Regions from separate parts of the Paenibacillus sp. BIHB 4019 genome, predicted to be linked through region 2. Evidence: a T-box and tRNA genes for the amino acid it is inferred to sense, from the RefSeq annotation. Region 2 holds a T-box; the other holds one or more tRNA genes.

Region 1 (9,474 bases), 2.2 Mb from region 2:
TAGCGGCGAGCGAACGCGGATTAGCCCAAACCAAGGAGCTTGCTCCTTGGGGTTGTAGGACGTCTCACATGGAGTTACAAAGGTGTGTGTTAGGCGAAGAGGTCTGGAAAGGCCCGCTATAAGAGGTAAAAGCCCTGTAGCCAAAAGCACACACTCTCCGAGACGGATCCTGAGTACGGCGGGACACGAGAAACCCCGTCGGAATCCGGCAGGACCATCTGCCAAGGCTAAATACTCCCTAGTGACCGATAGTGAAGCAGTACCGTGAGGGAAAGGTGAAAAGCACCGCGGAAGCGGAGTGAAAAAGAACCTGAAACCGTGCGCTTACAAAAAGTCAGAGCCCGATCTATGGGTGATGGCGTGCCTTTTGTAGAATGAACCGGCGAGTTACGTTCACGTGCAAGGTTAAGTCGGGAAGACGGAGCCGCAGCGAAAGCGAGTCTGAATAGGGCGAATAAGTACGTGGTCGTAGACCCGAAACCGTGTGATCTACCCCTGTCCAGGGTGAAGGTGCGGTAACACGCACTGGAGGCCCGAACCCACGCACGTTGAAAAGTGCGGGGATGAGGTGGGGGTAGCGGAGAAATTCCAATCGAACTCGGAGATAGCTGGTTCTCCCCGAAATAGCTTTAGGGCTAGCCTCGAGGTATGAACGTCGTGGAGGTAGAGCACTGATTGGGTGCGGGGCCCGCCAAGGGTTACCAAGTCTAGTCAAACTCCGAATGCCATAGACGTGCTTCTCGGGAGTCAGACAGTGAGTGCTAAGATCCATTGTCAAGAGGGAAACAGCCCAGATCATCAGCTAAGGTCCCCAAGTGTGTGTTAAGTGGGAAAGGATGTGGAGTTGCAAAGACAACCAGGATGTTGGCTTAGAAGCAGCCACCATTTAAAGAGTGCGTAATAGCTCACTGGTCGAGTGACTCTGCGCCGAAAATGTAACGGGGCTAAACACACCACCGAAGCTATGACATGTACCGTAAGGTACTTGGGTAGGGGAGCGTTGAATATAGGTTGAAGGTATACCGTAAGGAGTGCTGGACTGTATTCAAGTGAGAATGCCGGTATGAGTAACGAAAAGACAAGTGAGAATCTTGTCCGCCGAAAGCCTAAGGGTTCCTGAGGAAGGCTCGTCCACTCAGGGTAAGTCGGGACCTAACGCGAGGCCGAAAGGCGTAGTGGAAGGACAACAGGTTCAAATTCCTGTACCACCGTAAACCGTTATGAGCAATGGGATGACGCAGAAGGGCAGTGACGCGGACTGATGGAATAGTCCGTCCAAGCAGTGAGGCTGATGAGTAGGCAAATCCGCTCATCGTAAGGCTGGGCTGTGATGGGGAGCGAAAATTACAGTAGCGAAGGTCATGTACTCCGGCTGCCGAGAAAAGTCTCTAGCCAGGTGAAGGTGCCCGTACCGCAAACCGACACAGGTAGGCGAGCAGAGCATGCTAAGGCGCGCGGAAGAACTCTCGTTAAGGAACTCGGCAAAATGACCCCGTAACTTCGGGAGAAGGGGTACCTCGGTAGGGTGAATAGCCCGAGGGGGTCGCAGTGAAAAGGCCCAAGCGACTGTTTAGCAAAAACACAGGTCTGTGCGAAGCCGTAAGGCGAAGTATACGGGCTGACGCCTGCCCGGTGCTGGAAGGTTAAGGGGAGCGGTTAGGAGCAATCCGAAGCTGTGAACCGAAGCCCCAGTAAACGGCGGCCGTAACTATAACGGTCCTAAGGTAGCGAAATTCCTTGTCAGGTAAATTCTGACCCGCACGAATGGCGTAACGACTTGGGCGCTGTCTCAACGAGAGATCCGGTGAAATTTTAATACCTGTGAAGATGCAGGTTACCCGCGACAAGACGGAAAGACCCCATGGAGCTTTACTGTAACTTGATATTGAACTTTGGTACGATCTGTACAGGATAGGTGGGAGCCATTGAAGCATGAGCGCCAGCTTGTGTGGAGGCGACGTTGGGATACCACCCTGATCGTATCGGAGTTCTAACCTAGGACCATGAAACTGGTTCGGGGACCGTGTCAGGTGGACAGTTTGACTGGGGCGGTCGCCTCCTAAAATGTAACGGAGGCGCCCAAAGGTTCCCTCAGAATGGTTGGAAATCATTCGGAGAGTGCAAAGGCATAAGGGAGCTTGACTGCGAGACCTACAAGTCGAGCAGGGACGAAAGTCGGGCTTAGTGATCCGGTGGTACCGAATGGAAGGGCCATCGCTCAACGGATAAAAGCTACCCTGGGGATAACAGGCTTATCTCCCCCAAGAGTCCACATCGACGGGGAGGTTTGGCACCTCGATGTCGGCTCATCGCATCCTGGGGCTGAAGTAGGTCCCAAGGGTTGGGCTGTTCGCCCATTAAAGCGGTACGCGAGCTGGGTTCAGAACGTCGTGAGACAGTTCGGTCCCTATCTGTCGCGGGCGCAGGAAATTTGAGAGGAGCTGTCCTTAGTACGAGAGGACCGGGATGGACGTACCGCTGGTGTACCAGTTGTTCCGCCAGGAGCACCGCTGGGTAGCCAAGTACGGACGGGATAAGCGCTGAAAGCATCTAAGCGCGAAGCCCCCCTCAAGATGAGATTTCCCAATTAGTAAGACCCCTTGAAGACGACGAGGTTGATAGGTTCGGGGTGGAAGCGCAGCAATGCGTGCAGCTGACGAATACTAATCGGTCGAGGGCTTATCCTAAACAACACGCTAACGTTTCATGACTTGTCTTTCGCATCCAGTTTTCAGCGTGCAATTCACGTTGATATTGCAGTACATCCCGAGGTACGCAATGTAAGTTATCGGGAAAATGTGGCGGTGTAGCTCAGCTGGCTAGAGCGTACGGTTCATACCCGTGAGGTCGGGGGTTCGATCCCCTTCGCCGCTACCATATTTTCGGAGGCTTAGCTCAGCTGGGAGAGCATCTGCCTTACAAGCAGAGGGTCGGGGGTTCGATCCCCTCAGCCTCCACCATATATGTTTTACAATGACGCGGGGTGGAGCAGCCCGGTAGCTCGTCGGGCTCATAACCCGAAGGCCGCAGGTTCAAATCCTGCCCCCGCAACCAATTTTTAAGCAATAATTTATGGAGCTGTGGTGTAGAGGCCTAACATGCCTGCCTGTCACGCAGGAGACCGCGAGTTCGAATCTCGTCAGCTCCGCCATTTTCTTTTCGTTATACGGCTCGGTAGCTCAGTCGGTAGAGCAGAGGACTGAAAATCCTCGTGTCGGCGGTTCGATTCCGTCCCGAGCCACCATTTTTATGGAGGGCTAGCGAAGTGGCTAAACGCGGCAGACTGTAAATCTGTTCCTTCGGGTTCGGTGGTTCGAATCCATCGCCCTCCACCATTTCTTTCACATCGAGAGTCATTAGCTCAGCTGGTAGAGCACCTGACTTTTAATCAGGGTGTCGTAGGTTCGAATCCTACATGACTCACCATTTTTTTAAAAGCTAATTTACAGAAGATAATCTGTGAATTTTTTTTGTTTATATGAGAATAAAAGGCTAGGTCATGGTGATTACACCTGTACCTAGCCTTTTTTGTATGAATTTTATTAGGAGCGAAGCTTTAATTCAGCCTGTAGTTCAGTTAGAGAGGCGTCGAGTCGAAGCTTTAATTCATCATTCAGCTCAAACCCGGCAGATCCATCTTCCAATTGCACACGGGCGATTTGAGAGTCTACCGCATAGACGCCGCTGGCAAAATGCTTGGCCCCCATAGATGCAAGCACAGGCTTCAGGGAGTAATCAATAGATAGCAGATGGGCCAGTGACCCTCCAATGAAAAATGGCGTAATGATTTTCCCTTCCAAGCCCTTTTGCGGCAATAGATCAAGGAAGGTTTTAAGAACACCAGTGAATGAGGCTTTATAGACTGGACTTGCGATAATAACGGCACCCGCATTTTCAACCAAGGCTGTTGCTTCCTTAATGGCTGGACTGTCGAAACGGGCGTTAATCAGATTTTCCGCTGGCAGCGAAGCGACTGTAATATGGCTGACCTTTACATTTTGGCTGTTGAGCTGCTGTTCGATATATTGGGTAATGCCGGTTAGACGGGAACCAGGATTAGGGCTGCCCGAAATGATGACAATCGTTGACATGAAAATCGCTCCTCTGTTGTATATATATTTATTCCGATAAGATAACTTTGTTTAATCTTAACATTGCAATCTTTTCGGCGTCAATGACATTTACGAAAACGGTTCATGATTTTTTGCTCATTAGGGAACAATAGGCGGAAACAAGCTGATTAGCGATGCAAAGGGGTCCGTCTAAGATGTTCTATGGGTTGGCGGCTTTTATAAGTTTGGCGATTGTAAGTGTAATGGTTCCGATTGTAAGAAGGCTCGCCTTGCAATATGGTATTATGGATCGGCCGAATGCGCGAAAAATTCATCGGCAGCCGATTCCCTTGCTCGGTGGCATAGCGATTTATGTGGCGTGTACGGTTACGATTATTGCATTTCAGGGGATGACGTCATTAAGCTGGACGATTGCGGCAGGGGGCGCGGTGCTTGTTACCATCGGTTTATTAGATGATAAAGCAAAAGCGGAGGGAAGGGATTTTCCTGTCTGGCCCAGAGTACTTGTTTATGGTGTGGTGTCTACGCTGCCGCTGTGGTTCCATATTCAAATCGCAGGGGTGACAAACCCTGCTTCGGGGATGTTCTTTTTTCTCCCGCATTGGGTAGCTTGGCTTGGGACGTCGATCTGGATATTCGCTCTTATCAACATGATTAATTTCATGGATGGGGTTGATGGGCTGGCATCTGGCGTATGCGTGTTATCGGCAATAACGCTGTTTATTACTGCGCTGGTCAAAGGACAAGCTGAGACGGCGATTTTAGCGGCGATTGTAGGCGGGGCATGCCTAGGCTTTCTGCTGTTTAATTTTTATCCGGCAAGGATTTTTATGGGAGATGCGGGAGCCACATTTCTTGGCTATACGCTTGCTGTTGTAGCAGTAGACGGGGCTTTCAAGAAGGCAACCTTCATTACCGTGCTTGTTCCGTTACTGGCGCTGGGTTTGCCTATTATGGATACTTCCATTGTCATGCTGCGGCGGCTCGCTCGCGGCAAAGGACTTCACCATGCGGACAAACTGCATACGCATCATGCCCTGATGAAATGGGGATTAAACCAGGTGCAAACCGTATCTTTTCTATATTTAATTGCGGCTTTGTTCTCTATGCTGTCGATCATCCTTTTGCTGGTCATGGGCTGAATTCCCTCCTCCAATATGTTACAATGACGAGAAAAAGCGTTCATTCGTGAGGCTTGCGATAGGAGATAGCAGAAAATGAGCACGACAGAATGGTTGAAACCGCTGGAGCGCATTTTGGACTGTCCAGTTCGTCTAGTAAAAATGCAATTGTCCGAATGGAATGATATAGCAGAGAAAAATCACTACCTGCAGGCGGAGGAGCATGGGCGCAGCTTAGCTTTGGAAGGACAACGCGTCCAACGCGAGGATAAGATGTGGGTAGCCGTCAGAGTAGACGAGCATGAAATAGAGGTTTTGGAAATAGAGGGCAGCCGCTTTGAGGAGAGCACGCTGGATTTACTGAGCCTAATGCTGCGCTGGAATGAAACAAGGCCGGCACACGATAAAGCGGCTGGCAAGCTGACAGAAAGCGAGAAAACAGCTCGCAGCATCGGCGAGTGGATTCAGGAGCAGTTCGAATCAGGCGAGCCGGGGCAATCGATGCCGGATCACTTGACCGCGGGTGGCAAGCTGTTCGCGGATATGATTCCTTTTTTATTAGTAACGGAATATTCAAATACGAAGCAAGCAGCGTACGTGGAGCTGGAGAAGCTGCTTCGTTCCTTTCTCGCCGAGGAAATTTTATTAATACCGCTTCGGGAGCAGGAATGGCTTATTTGGGGTCCGGTATCGCTGCTTAAGGAAGCGGATTCAGAGGTGTTTGATGACGATGATGAAGAGTCGGTGGAGGATAATCTGGCTTCCATCTGTCTGGGGCTGCATGAGATGCTTGCCAGCGAGTGGATTGGCGAATGCCATCTGGCGGTGTCCCATCCGATTAGACCGGCGAAGGGCATCGTAGAGACGACGGCTGCGCTGCGCGAAACGATTAATTTGGGGCGGAAATTCCATGTTGGAAGCAATATTCATTTTCCATGGAATTTGCAACTGGAGCGCCTGCTGAATAGTATACCGGAGAGCCAGCGGGCCCGATATTTGGAGCAATCGCTAAAACGTACGGAGCTTTTCGTAGAGGCAGAAATGCTCGCAACACTCGAAACCTTCTTCTCACTGGACTGTAATGTAAGCGAAACCGCGAAGAAGCTTTATATCCACCGCAATACGTTATTGTACCGTTTGGACAAGCTAAAACAGGAGACGGGGCTGGATGTACGACAGTTTCGGGATGCCGTCTTAGTCAAAATTATATTGCTATTGTACAAAGTTACGAAAAGACATTAGTTTTTTTGTAAAGTTTGTGCATAGTCATCTGACTGCATGTGGGATAAGATAGTCCTATAAGAAAATTTCTTTTAGGGGGAAATTCACATGGCAGGCGTACGTTTAGAAGGCATTTACAAAAAATACCCGGGTTCTGATAAAGCATCGGTAACTGACGTTAACTTAGATATCAAGGACAAAGAATTTCTAGTGCTTGTAGGTCCATCCGGTTGTGGTAAATCGACAACTCTTCGTATGATTGCAGGTCTTGAAGAAATTTCCGAAGGTAAATTGTTTATTGGCGAGCGTCTTGTTAATGACGTAGCTCCTAAAGATCGCGATATCGCAATGGTATTCCAATCTTACGCTCTTTACCCGCATATGAACGTATACCAAAACATGGCTTTTGGTTTGAAACTTCGTAAATTCAAAAAAGCAGACATCGACAAACGCGTTCGTGAAGCTGCTAAAATTCTAGATATCGAGCATTTGCTTGACCGTAAACCGAAAGCTCTTTCCGGTGGTCAACGTCAACGTGTCGCTCTTGGTCGTGCGATCGTTCGTGAGCCGCAAGTATTCTTGATGGATGAGCCGCTTTCCAACTTGGATGCGAAACTTCGTGGTCAAATGCGTGCTGAAATTTCCAAGCTGACTAAACGTCTTGAAACAACAACAATCTATGTAACGCATGACCAAATCGAAGCTATGACGATGGGTGATCGCATTGTTGTTATGAAAGATGGCTTTATTCAACAAACAGCTTCTCCAGAAGTGCTTTACAACCACCCAGTTAACATTTTCGTTGCTGGCTTCATCGGTGCTCCTTCCATGAACTTCATTAAAGGTGCATTGACGGATCAAGGCGGTACTGTTCGCTTCAAATCGACTGGCGTAGATGTAGTTGTGCCTGAAGGCAAAGCTGCTACACTTCGTTCCAAAGGCTACATCGGCAAAGATGTGATCTTGGGTATTCGTCCAGAAGATCTTCATGAAGAGCCAGTATTCCTGGAAGCTTCGCCTAACACGATCGTTAACGCTTCGATCGAAGTTGCAGAGAACCTGGGTCACGAAATGTACCTGTACCTGAACGGTATTGGCACAGACACAGTTATCGCACGTGTAGACGGACGTTCCGCTCTGCGTGATGGACTGACAGTTAAACTTGCTCTGGACATGAACAAAGTTCACCTGTTCGACACAGAGTCCGAGCTTAACATTTTCGAAAACTAATTGCTAAAGCCATTATAGATTTCATAAGAGAGCTGTTGGATTCGTCCAACAGCTCTTTGTTATTCCACTGGGAATAAATATGTGAATCTTATCATGCAATTGAACGTCAATTTGAGCGTCAGAAAGCGGGAAGACATTGCTTTCGGCGCTTTTTTCCTATACGATGAAGTCAATGGTAATTAGCTTACATACGCTGTTGTGATATAAGGAGGCCATGCTATGCCTAAGAAAGTGAAAGTATCAGAATTAGTGCAGCATTTTTCGTTGGAAATCATATCGGGTGAGGAAGGCCTGAAGCGTGCGATTACGGTTGATGACCTGTATCGTCCGGGGCTTGAAATGGCCGGATACTTTGATTATTTTCCGAGTGAGCGGGTACAGCTGTTAGGGAAAACGGAAATTACGTTTCTCAGCACGCTGACATCAGAGGAGCGCAGGCTGCGTATGGAGCGTCTGTGCCATTCAGACACGCCTTGTATTATTTTGACCCGTGGACTAGAACCGCCGGATGAGCTGATTGCTTATTCGAATAAAACAAATATTCCTGTGCTTGGCAGCCATGTGGCAACTACGATTTTGACGAGCCGGATTACGGATTTTCTGGAGAAAAAGCTTGCGCCTACCGCAACTATTCATGGTGTTCTGGTAGACGTATATGGGGTGGGCATGCTCATCACTGGCGGCAGCGGTATTGGCAAGAGCGAAACTGCGCTTGAGCTTGTAAAGCGCGGGCATCGCCTCGTTGCCGATGATGCGGTTGAGATTAGACAGACGTCTGACAGCCAGCTTCACGGCACAGCACCGGAATTGATCCGTCATTTGCTGGAGATTCGCGGCTTGGGCATTATTAATGTAATGACGCTGTTTGGCGCGGGTGCCGTTCGTACACAGAAGCGGATTACGTTAGTCATCAAGCTTGAGAATTGGCAGCAGGATAAGCAATATGACCGTCTGGGACTGGATGAAGAGAAGACGCGGATCATTGATACCGATGTGCCGCTTGTAACTGTGCCTGTAAGGCCGGGACGCAACCTTGCAGTTATTATTGAGGTGGCGGCTATGAACTTCAGATTGAAGCGGATGGGCTATAATGCTGCGCTGCAGTTTACTAATAAGCTGACGGAAACGATTGCTGAAGATGCGGATGATTACGATTGATATAAAGGAGCTAATAAAAGATGCTTACATCGCTAATTGACCCGATTGCTTTTTCACTGGGTCCCCTAACTGTACGTTGGTACGGCATTATTCTCGGCACAGCTGCCTTGGTAGGCTTGCTGCTGGCGATACAAGAGGGCAAACGCTTTGGTATTAAGCCGGATTTCTTTATGGATATGCTGCTGCTTGGCGTTCCTTCTGCCGTGATTTGTGCCCGGATTTATTATGTTGCCTTCAAATGGGAAGATTATAAAGCGAACCCGCTCGACGTGTTTAAAATTTGGGAAGGCGGCATAGCCATTTATGGCGCGCTGATCGGTGCCTTTCTATGCGGGTTCTTCTACTTCCGTTATAAGGGCTACAGCTTCTTGAGACTCGCCGATGTGTGCGTTCCAGGGCTGCTTGCCGGCCAAATGATTGGCCGTTGGGGCAACTTTATGAATCAGGAGGCATATGGCGGTCCGGTAGAGGAAAGCTTCCTTCGTGATACGCTTCACCTGCCTAATTTTATTGTGAATCAAATGAACGTGAATGGCGTCTTCCATCACCCGGCCTTTTTGTACGAATCGCTGTGGAGCCTTGTAGGTATCCTTCTGCTTTGCGTACTGCGCCGTCAACGCTTCCTGCGTGCGGGCGAATTGCTGGCGAGCTATTTCATCTGGTATTCCCTC
Region 2 (9,474 bases):
TCCAGCAAGGAGCGCGTCACCTGCTCCTTATATTCGGCTGGCTGATACGGGTCTGTACTGGAAGACATAAAAATCGTCACGGGCCCCTTCGCCTTCGTTTTTCGCAGCTCTTTCTTAAGCAGCTCGGCAGCATTCAGCTTGACATCAACCCAGCTTCCCCATTCCTGCCCACGGAAAATGGACACCGGCATGCCGCGCACATAGCAATAAGAGCAAGCAAATGCGCAGCCTGTATAAGGATTGAGCGAATGGCTGTAGCCTGACAGAAAGCCGGTTCCTTTATTAAGCAGCGTCTTCGGCTGCTTATATAAAAGCACACTTTTCATCGTAACCCCTCCAGCTTGCAGAAAGCAGGCTTTGCTTTATTCAGCTTTGCTCTACTTTACTCCTCTATACTTTTCTTCTACAGTATTAGCTTTTCACGGCTTTCCGCTTCATGCTGCGGATAATCGCTTTCGCATCCGGATCGATGCGGTACGATTCGGTTATTTTTTGCAGCGCTTTGTTATAAGTGAAAGTGTCGAGCGCATTATTTTTCAAATAGGCCATCGTCGGCTCCGGTTGCTTGATATAGCAAATGGATAGCGCCCATGCGACGGCCATTTTCACATAATACGCAGGATGGTCAATCTGATCGAGCCGCTGAAGCACCCGCTCCATATATTCCTCCGTTACATAAAAATTAAGCAGCATAACCGCGGCAAAACGCAAATCGTACTCCTGCTCCGAAGCAAAATACGGCTGGATAAAATCCCATATTTCCTGTTCATGTTTTTTGGTCACCTTCAGCCCCGCACAGAAGCTGTCGCAGACGGACCAGTTATCAATTTTCGGCACAAAATCAGCGATATAGCGCTGAAGCTCCTCCATATCCGTCTTCACGAGGCCAATGACCATGCCTTGCAGCATGACCTCCTCGAAAAATTCATCGTCCGCCTCCGCCAAGTAGGCGCGCCAGCCGCCCTTCGCAATTTCCGCTGCAAGCTTGCGCAGCTCCGGCAGCCGAACACCCATTACATTGCTAATATTCGGAATCAGCGACGCAGCGAACTTCTGATAATCCGCCTCCGCACGCATAAGCAGCTCTTCCCTTATCGTTTTGACCATTTCTATCCCCCGCTATTCCATTTCGTTCGTCTTATCCTTACTATACCTCAAGCAGCCAAGGCTGTAAGCCTAAGAGAATGAAAGAGCAAGATAACGAAATTTCTCATAACTAGTTAAAAAATATAGCCAAACAGCGTAAGGATGCTGTTTGGCTATATTTACGCCGTCCCTTTTTGGCCAGGCAACGGTTCAATCTGAATCTTTGGCGGACAGAGATGCCGCTATTTTCCCAAAACAACGCTAGATGGAGAGGTTCGCGGACTCAGGAGCCGCTAATGGCTGCGAATACCCCGCTTTTGTGCAAAATTTCCACAGATAACGGATCTCCTGTCCGCTCAAGCGCTGAAATCAACCAAAAGCTTAAAATAGCGGATCGTCAGGCCGCGAAAAAGAAGTATGCTTCATGCTTCATGCTTCATGCTTCATGCTTCATGCTTCATGCTTCCTAATTCTAGCTCAGCTTTACTAAGCTGTAGCTTTTTTTGCCTTTGCGGATAATGATGAACCGTCCGCCAATCGCATGCTCGGCTGTAACGGTAAACTCCAGCTCTGTCACCTTCTCGCCGTTCATGGAGATAGCGCCCTTCGTAATATCCTCGCGCGCTTGGCGCTTCGAAGGCTCAATGCCGAGATCGACGAGCCAGTCGACGATGTTTTTCGGCTCACCGTCTGCTGTGAAGGTCGGCATTTCTTTAAAGCCCTGCTCAATTTCATCCGCTGTGAGCGAGCGAATGTCGCCGCTGAACAGCGCCGCTGTTATGCGCTTCGCCTGCTCCAGCATGTCCTCGCCGTGCACGAATTTCGTCATTTCCTCTGCCAGCGCCTTCTGCGCCTCGCGTTTATGAGGCTCGGTTTGCACCTTCTCCTCAAGCGCTTCAATTTCCGCCTTGCTCAGGAACGTAAAGAACTTCAAGTATTTCACGACATCGCGGTCATCGGTATTCGCCCAGAACTGGTAAAATTCGAATGGCGTCGTTTTATTCGGGTCAAGCCAGATCGCGCCGCCCGCCGTTTTGCCGAATTTCGTGCCGTCGGCTTTCAGCATGAGCGGAATTGTCAGGCCGAACGCTTTCGCTTCTGCGCCTTCTTTTTTCCGAATCAGGTCAAGGCCGCTCGTAATGTTGCCCCATTGATCGGAACCGCCGATTTGCAGCTGAACATCCTCGTTCTGGAATAGGTGCAAGTAGTCGAGCGACTGCAAAATTTGGTACGAAAACTCGGTAAACGAGATGCCGCTATCGAGTCTGCTCGAGACGACGTCCTTCGCCAGCATCGTATTGATGCTGAAGTTTTTACCGAAGTCGCGCAAAAATTCAATGACATTGATTTTGTGCGTCCAGTCGTAGTTGTTGACCATGCGCACCTGGTTGTCGCCGTCGGTCATAAAAAGCTTTTTCAGCTGGGCACTGAGTGCATCCACATTCGCCTGCACCTGCTCCAGCGTTTGCAGCGAGCGCTCGGTCTGGCGTCCGCTCGGATCGCCGATCGTTCCGGTCGCTCCGCCAATCAGAATGACCGGGCGATGGCCTGCCAGTTGGAAACGCTTGAGCATCATAAACGGAATCAAGTGGCCGATATGCATGCTGTCGCCTGTAGGATCAACGCCGCAGTACAGCGATACGGCCTTCGTATTCGTCAGCTCGCGAAGTCCTTCCGCATCCGTCTGCTGGTTAATAGCATCGCGCCATTCGAGTTCATCCATAATATTCAAAGCAAACAACCCCTTTTCTATTCGATAATAATGGTCATGATTTACGTTAATGAGCACAATAACGCACTGGGCTAGGCTTTTTCAAAATATAAGCATTTATAAGTTTTTCACGTATAAATAGGCTTATATTTCTACGACAAAGCTCTTCGCACGTCCCAGAAGGACGACGAAGTCGTTTTTGCTTGAAATATAAGCATTTATAAGTTTTGCACTTATAAATAGGCTTATATTTCTCGGACTGAAACGCGCCGCGCCGCCTGAGGACGGCGACAGCCGTTCCACCTTGGGCAACAAAAAATCGCCCCTCGTCTACTGGAGACATAGGGACGATTGAATAACCGTGGTACCACCCAACTTGCACAAACAGCTAGAAAAAAAGCTGCTCATACCGCTTTCGGCGAAATATCGTTCGCCCTGCCGCTTGGCATTACCCAAGATACTCCAGAGTGTAATTCGCAGCCCATGTATGTGTCAGGTCTCATCAACCCCTGACTTTCTGCAACAGGGACAAAGCTGCTACTGCGCTCTATCAACGTATAACATGTATTAGATTATAGACAGTATAGCGGAACGTGAAAATCATTGCAAGCCTAAACGTGAGGTGAAAACATATGATGAAAAAGAAGCTGCGCTGCATGAAAAGCTTGGCTTACGATCGCCATTCCCCTTGAAATTCTTTGAATCAGCCACAATAGGTTGAATTTCAAGGGTAAAAGCGAACGCTGACGCTTCTTCAGCTCAACCTTTTCATTTCGCTACGCTTTTTTCACCGCCCTTTTTTGCCTTCCTATTCCTTTACCGCCCCTATAGTCAGCCCTTGAACGAAATAACGCTGGAAAAAAGGATAAGCGAGCACGATCGGTCCCGTCGCCAGCACGACCATCGCCATCCGCGACGTATCCTGCGGCATGTTTTGCAATATACCGGTGCTGATCGCCGAATTGGTCGAATTTTGCATAATGAACTGCATGCTCGTCTCAATTCGCATCAGCATCGATTGCAGCGGCACCAAATTAGGCGAATCAATATACAAGAGTGCATTAAACCAGTCATTCCAATAGCCAAGCGTATTGAATAGGCCAATCGTCGCAATGCCGGGAAGCGACAGCGGCAGCACGAGCCGAATAAACGTTTGCAGCTCGCTCGCCCCATCGATTTTTCCCGATTCAATAATGGCGGTAGGCACCATCGTACTGAAAAATGTTCGCATAATGAGAATATAAAACGCATTGACGAGCATTGGCATAATGAGCGCCCATATCGTATCCTTCATATGCAGCAGTTGCGTAACGACGATGAAGGTCGGCACCATGCCGCCGTTGAACAGCATCGTAAAAATCGCAAAAAAGCTGAATAATTGGCGATATTTAAAGCTTTTCTGGGAAATCGCGTACGCATAAAGCGTAATGATGACAAGGCTTAATAGCGTACCGACAACCGTTACAAAAATCGTAACGCCATACGAGCGCAGCAGCGCCTCGCCTGTCCGAAATATATATTGGTACGCCTCCAGGCTCCATTCCTTCGGAATAATGCGGTAGCCGTTCGAGGCGAGCGATTTTTCATTCGTAAATGAAATAATGACGACGAACACAAAAGGAAAAACGCAAGCAATCGCAATGACACCTGTCAGCAGGCTCAGGAGAAAGTTGGCAGCAGGTGAGATTTGATCGAAACGCTTTGATTTTTTTACGGGCACCTATAGCTCCTCCTTCGTTTAAAACAAGGCATTATCCTTGTTTTTTCTTCTGACGATGTAGTTAGATAGCAGAACAAGCAGAAACCCGACGAAGGACTGATAAAGCCCGGCAGCCGTGCTCATGCCGATTTCGCCGTTCACCTTCAAGCCTCGGAACACATACGTATCAATGACGTTGGTCATCGAATAGAGCAGGCCTGAATCCCGTGGCACCTGATAAAAGAGTCCAAAATCCGCGTAAAAGATTTTTCCGACAGCGAGCAGCGTCATAATCGATATGACCGGAGCGAGCAGCGGAATCGTAATATTCGTAATTTGCTTCCATTTGCCTGCACCGTCAATCATCGCAGCCTCATAAAGCGAGCGGTCAATTCCCATAATAGCCGCCAAATACACGACGCTGCTGTAGCCAACGCCTTTCCACAGGTTGACCAATACGAGAATAAACGGCCATTTGGATGGCTCCGAATACCAATTAATTCGTTCCATTCCCATCCATTCGAGCGTTTTATTCATCAGCCCTTTATCAAAGCTGAGGAAGCTGAATACAAAATAGCCGACAATGACCCATGATAGAAAATAAGGCATAAACATTGCGGTTTGAAAAAACTTGCTCAGCCGCCTATTCTTAAGTTCGACTAAAATAATCGCCAGCGCAACGGCCAAGATAAGCCCTAAAATTATAAAGGCTGCATTATAAAGCACCGTATTGCGCGTAATGATGTAGGCGTCCGAGGTGCTGAACAAAAACTTAAAGTTGTCTAGACCCACCCACTTGCTATTCATGATGCTGGCAAAAAAGCCATCCTTGCTGTATCTGTACTGTTTAAAGGAAATAATCGTTCCCGCCATCGGCAGGTAGGAAAAAAGCAAAAACCAGAGGGCACCTGGCAGCACCATCAAGAGCATCGCTCGATTGCGCAGAATGTCCCGTGAAAATATTTTCAGCTTGTCGAACATGTCGTTCATCTCCTTAAGCGGGCAGCTTCCCAATGCTCGTTATCGTTATAAAAAAGAGAGGCAAATCCGAAAATTCGCCTCTCCCTATCCACAGATTATTTAGGATTAGCCGCTTTCCATGCATCAAGCTGGGTCTGCGCTTCCGCAATGACTTTATCCAGACCTGCTGCTTTAAACTTCTCAATCGCCTTTGGCAAATATTCATTCGGATCAACCGTACCCGTCATTAGCGCCGACCAAAACTCGCCTTTAACGTTTTGGATCGATGCCAGCTCAGTCGTGACGCTCGTTGAGTCAAAGTTGAAGCCCAGCGTTGGAGCTACTTTGCCCGCTTCATTAAATACTTTGTATTCATCCCATTTGTTCTCAGGATCGCCCGTATTGAGATACGTCAACGTTACATTGCCAAGCGAGAAGGTCGGCATATCATAGTTTTTCGACTCATCCAGGTTCTCCATCGCATTGTCAGCTGTTTTCTTATAATGCACGTTTTCAATGCCGGAATCGATCATATTGCGCAATACCGGATCGGTGTTCAGCAGGTTTAGAAATTCCATCGCTTTCTCTGGATGCTCCGAATTAGCCGAAATCGCCTGCATCGAGCCCATGACGGACCAGTTGAAAATCATCGATTCGCTCGCTGGCGTTGACACGACAGGGTAGCCATAGCTTGCGCTCCACAGATTATCGGCGAATGGCGTCGTCGCTGCGCGGTCAAGGAACCATTTGCCTGATTTTTGCGTATCATCCAGCCCATTGGTCGTTGCCGCCTCTGGCGAAACGTAGCCCTTCTTGTAATAGCTGTGCATCGTATCCAGCGCTGCTTTAAGCTCTGGCGTCTCCAGCACGTTTACGACTTTGTAGTCGCCTTTATCCAAGCTTACGACCATTGGCAAGTTGGAGATCAAATAATCGTAAGGCAGCACAGGCATATAATCCTTCGTTATCGCGAATGGAGTAATGTCCGGCTCGCTGTCTTTAATCGTCTTCAGCAGCGGCTCTATGCTTTCCAGCGTATAGATGCCGTCCATGCTCAAATTATATTTATCGAGCAAGGTTTTGTTAAAGCGCCACACTTCAAGCGCCGGCAGCTCTTTTTTCGCCGGAATGCCGTAGTTGTGGCCATCTACTTTAGAGCCTTCCAGGAAGGCCGGATCAAGCGTCTCCACAATTCCTTTGCCCTGCTCCTTCAGCAAATCGTCAATTTCATAAAAGGCTCCTTTACGGGCATTTTGTACGTAATCGAAGGCCCATGAAGAAGTAAACATGATGTCCATAGGCGTTCCTGATGAGGTAGCAATTTGCATTTTTTGCGTGTAGTCGCCCCAATCAATTTGGGTCATTTTGATCGTTACGCCAATTTTCTCTGCCGTATATTTGCTGACTTCCTCCATGACGCGGTTTACATCCTTTTGCGGGGTACCGATTGTGTACCAGCTCAGCTCCACCGTTTCATCTTTGCCCGCATTGCCGCCGCTGCCGCTGCTCTCCGCGGTTTCACCTGTTTCTTTCGCACCGCCATTTGTGCTGCATGCCCCTAGCAGCAGCGAGAATGAAAGCAGCACCCCGAGCAGCAGCATCCAGCTTTTGTTTTGTTTCATCAATCGTTACCTCCCTTATTTTGTAGCCCCTTTACTAACGCTTAACACTTACTTGTAGATTAACGGATGTAAGCACTTTCAAATAGAGAAGAAACTAAACAAACGCTGTTCAAAATAAACATATACAAGGCCTTTCTTTATGTATTTGGCTGTGTTAAACCTTAATGTTGATATTGGATGATTACGAACAGATGAAGCGATTGGCGGTCATCTATCGGATTTCAACGTGCTTTGTACGGATGCCTGGCGAGCAAAAACGCAAACAGCTATTACAGCCGATTGAAGAAATGGATGGACCACTTTAATGGAGTGGCAACCAAATATTTGCAACATTATTTGGCTTGGTTCCGTTATTTAGACAGCAAGGAGTATGATAATACCTCATCGAATAAAAAAAATATGTTGGTTAAATCGTGCTTGTTTACGGTGACCGGCACGAATGCCAAACTTCGGCTTTCTACTTACTAATGTTTATTCGAAAGGATGTTTAGATGAAGAAAATAATAATTTCATTCTTGATGTTACTTATTATTTGTTCGTGTAGTAGTCAGTTTGACAAAGAAACATGGTTAAAAGAACCAGAGAAAAGACAGGATATGGTAAGCAGTTTAACAAACAAGTTCAAACTTAAGGGTATGACTGAGAATGAAATTATTGACTTGCTTGGAGAACCAGCGGAAAAGTTATCTGAACCATCACGACAATTCTTGTACTACATCGGGAGTGCAGGATTAGGGATAAAGGTTACTTTATTACAACTTCAATTGGATGAAAACGGAAAAGTGGAGAGTCATGACATCATATATAAATAGGAAAATGATTAGAATTTAACATAGCCATGTATTTAAGTCATCGGGTTCGCTGCTTGCTTCAAATAACATGCTTTTATAATCCGCTGGCGTTACGCCAACATATTTTTTAAACTGTTTATGAAAATAGCCGCTGTCCCAATAGCCAACGTTTCGGGAAATTTCATGGACCTTCAGCGCGGTTGTGCGGAGCAGCAGCTTGGACTGCTCGATCCGGTGTTTGTTGACGTATTCCGTAAAGCTTTCCCCCGTTTCCTTCTGGAACAGCTTGCCTAAATAAACCGGATGAATATGGTATTTGTGCGCCAGCTGCTTGAGGGACAGATCAGTGGCAAAAAATTTCTCCACGTCATTCAGCACCAGCTTAACCGTGGGATTGGTCTTCTCTTTAATAAGCATCGTGGACATGCCACGGATCGTACTGGTCATAATGGCAAGCAGCTCCTCCCATTCGGACGCTTTCGCCGCCTTGTTAAAGGAAGCATTCATATGCTCCGCAATAATGACATTAACCGTATTGGCTCCTCCCATCTCCTGATGCAGCCAGAGCAGCATCTGCATCACCAACATGCGAAGCCTGCTAGGCGTCGCTGCGCTAGATGCTTGAATCGCCTGGAAATCGCCTGTCAGCTCAGCGACAAGCGCCTCCGTATCCGCAGCGGAAACCTTCTTCCTGTAGCTGGCCCAGTTTAATTCTGCATCAGGGAGCAGCTCACCCCTTCTTGCCGCATAATCTTCATACAAAGCAATTTCTTCCTTATGCAGCAGCAAAAAATACTCCTGAGCCCGCAGCGCATGCTCATAGCTGAGCGCCTCCTGCGCTCCTCTAGCCTGCGGGGAGCCGATCGAAATCCGATAAGGACGCGCCTCCTCCCTCTGCCTTAGCTGCAAGGCAAATTGCATAGCTTTGGCCGTGCAATCCGCTTCCTCCTCCGCCATAAACACAAGCACGGCATCGCCCTCCACATTTTGCAGAAACAGCCTGTCTTCGCTGGCATTTGCTGTTTGCCGCAGCTCTTGCATGAATCCATCCTCCCGCTCGCTGCCTCCTCTAAGCAGCATCGTGGAAATATAACGGCCGCTGAAAGAAATATCCAGCATCGCTGCCCGCTCCTGCAATTGAACAGCATCGATCGCAGCGGTCAGCCAGCGATAAAGAATCGTGTCTTTCAAAATATCTACTTTCTCAGCTTCGAGCGCGCTGCTCCTTCTCGTTTCATCCAGCTTCTTGACCGTATGGGCAAGCGTCGAGGTCAGCTCAGCGAAATTAAGCGGCTTCAGCAAATAGTTTTCAATGCCCAGCTGCATGCCTTCTTTTAAATATTCAAAATCATTGAACCCGCTCAAAATAATGACCTTCAGCTCCGGCCTGATCGCTCGCGCAGCCCGAATCAGCTCCAGCCCATTCATAATAGGCATGGAAATATCGGTAATGAGCAAATCAGCAGGAACCTGCTGCAGCAATTCGAGTGCCTTGCGGCCATTTTCCGCTTTTCCCGTCAGCTCCAGACCGTGGGCCGCCCAGTCTACTGCATCATATAGGCCCTCTAATATAAACGGCTCATCATCTACCAGAAATACGCGGTA

Evidence for each region. A T-box is a leader RNA that pairs with one kind of tRNA and senses whether it is charged. The one in region 2 lies ahead of tyrS (tyrosine--tRNA ligase), so its partner is inferred to be a tRNA-Tyr.
Region 1: it has a tRNA-Tyr gene. The T-box ahead of tyrS (tyrosine--tRNA ligase) is inferred to sense a tRNA for this amino acid. The anticodon was not compared.

What each region holds. Positions count from the first base shown of each region.
Region 1 is NZ_CP016808.1:1,820,080-1,829,553, reverse strand. It holds rRNA gene BBD42_RS07705 (23S ribosomal RNA) at 1-2,687, shown strand, start outside; tRNA gene BBD42_RS07700 (tRNA-Met) at 2,801-2,877, shown strand; tRNA gene BBD42_RS07695 (tRNA-Val) at 2,885-2,960, shown strand; tRNA gene BBD42_RS07690 (tRNA-Met) at 2,978-3,054, shown strand; tRNA gene BBD42_RS07685 (tRNA-Asp) at 3,075-3,151, shown strand; tRNA gene BBD42_RS07680 (tRNA-Phe) at 3,169-3,244, shown strand; tRNA gene BBD42_RS07675 (tRNA-Tyr) at 3,252-3,335, shown strand; tRNA gene BBD42_RS07670 (tRNA-Lys) at 3,351-3,426, shown strand; gene ssuE (NADPH-dependent FMN reductase) at 3,543-4,091, opposite strand; gene BBD42_RS07660 (MraY family glycosyltransferase) at 4,268-5,215, shown strand; gene BBD42_RS07655 (PucR family transcriptional regulator) at 5,291-6,436, shown strand; gene BBD42_RS07650 (ABC transporter ATP-binding protein) at 6,524-7,645, shown strand; gene hprK (HPr(Ser) kinase/phosphatase) at 7,865-8,803, shown strand; partial or broken gene lgt (prolipoprotein diacylglyceryl transferase) at 8,824-9,474, shown strand, end outside.
Region 2 is NZ_CP016808.1:6,861,687-6,871,160, forward strand. It holds gene BBD42_RS29775 (SPL family radical SAM protein) at 1-326, opposite strand, end outside; gene BBD42_RS29780 (DNA alkylation repair protein) at 412-1,107, opposite strand; gene tyrS (tyrosine--tRNA ligase) at 1,559-2,818, opposite strand; T-box leader at 3,138-3,360, opposite strand; gene BBD42_RS29790 (carbohydrate ABC transporter permease) at 3,606-4,484, opposite strand; gene BBD42_RS29795 (ABC transporter permease) at 4,536-5,477, opposite strand; gene BBD42_RS29800 (ABC transporter substrate-binding protein) at 5,573-7,081, opposite strand; partial or broken gene BBD42_RS32450 (IS1595 family transposase) at 7,263-7,502, shown strand; gene BBD42_RS29805 (hypothetical protein) at 7,570-7,890, shown strand; gene BBD42_RS29810 (response regulator transcription factor) at 7,906-9,474, opposite strand, start outside; gene BBD42_RS29815 (sensor histidine kinase) at 9,452-9,474, opposite strand, start outside.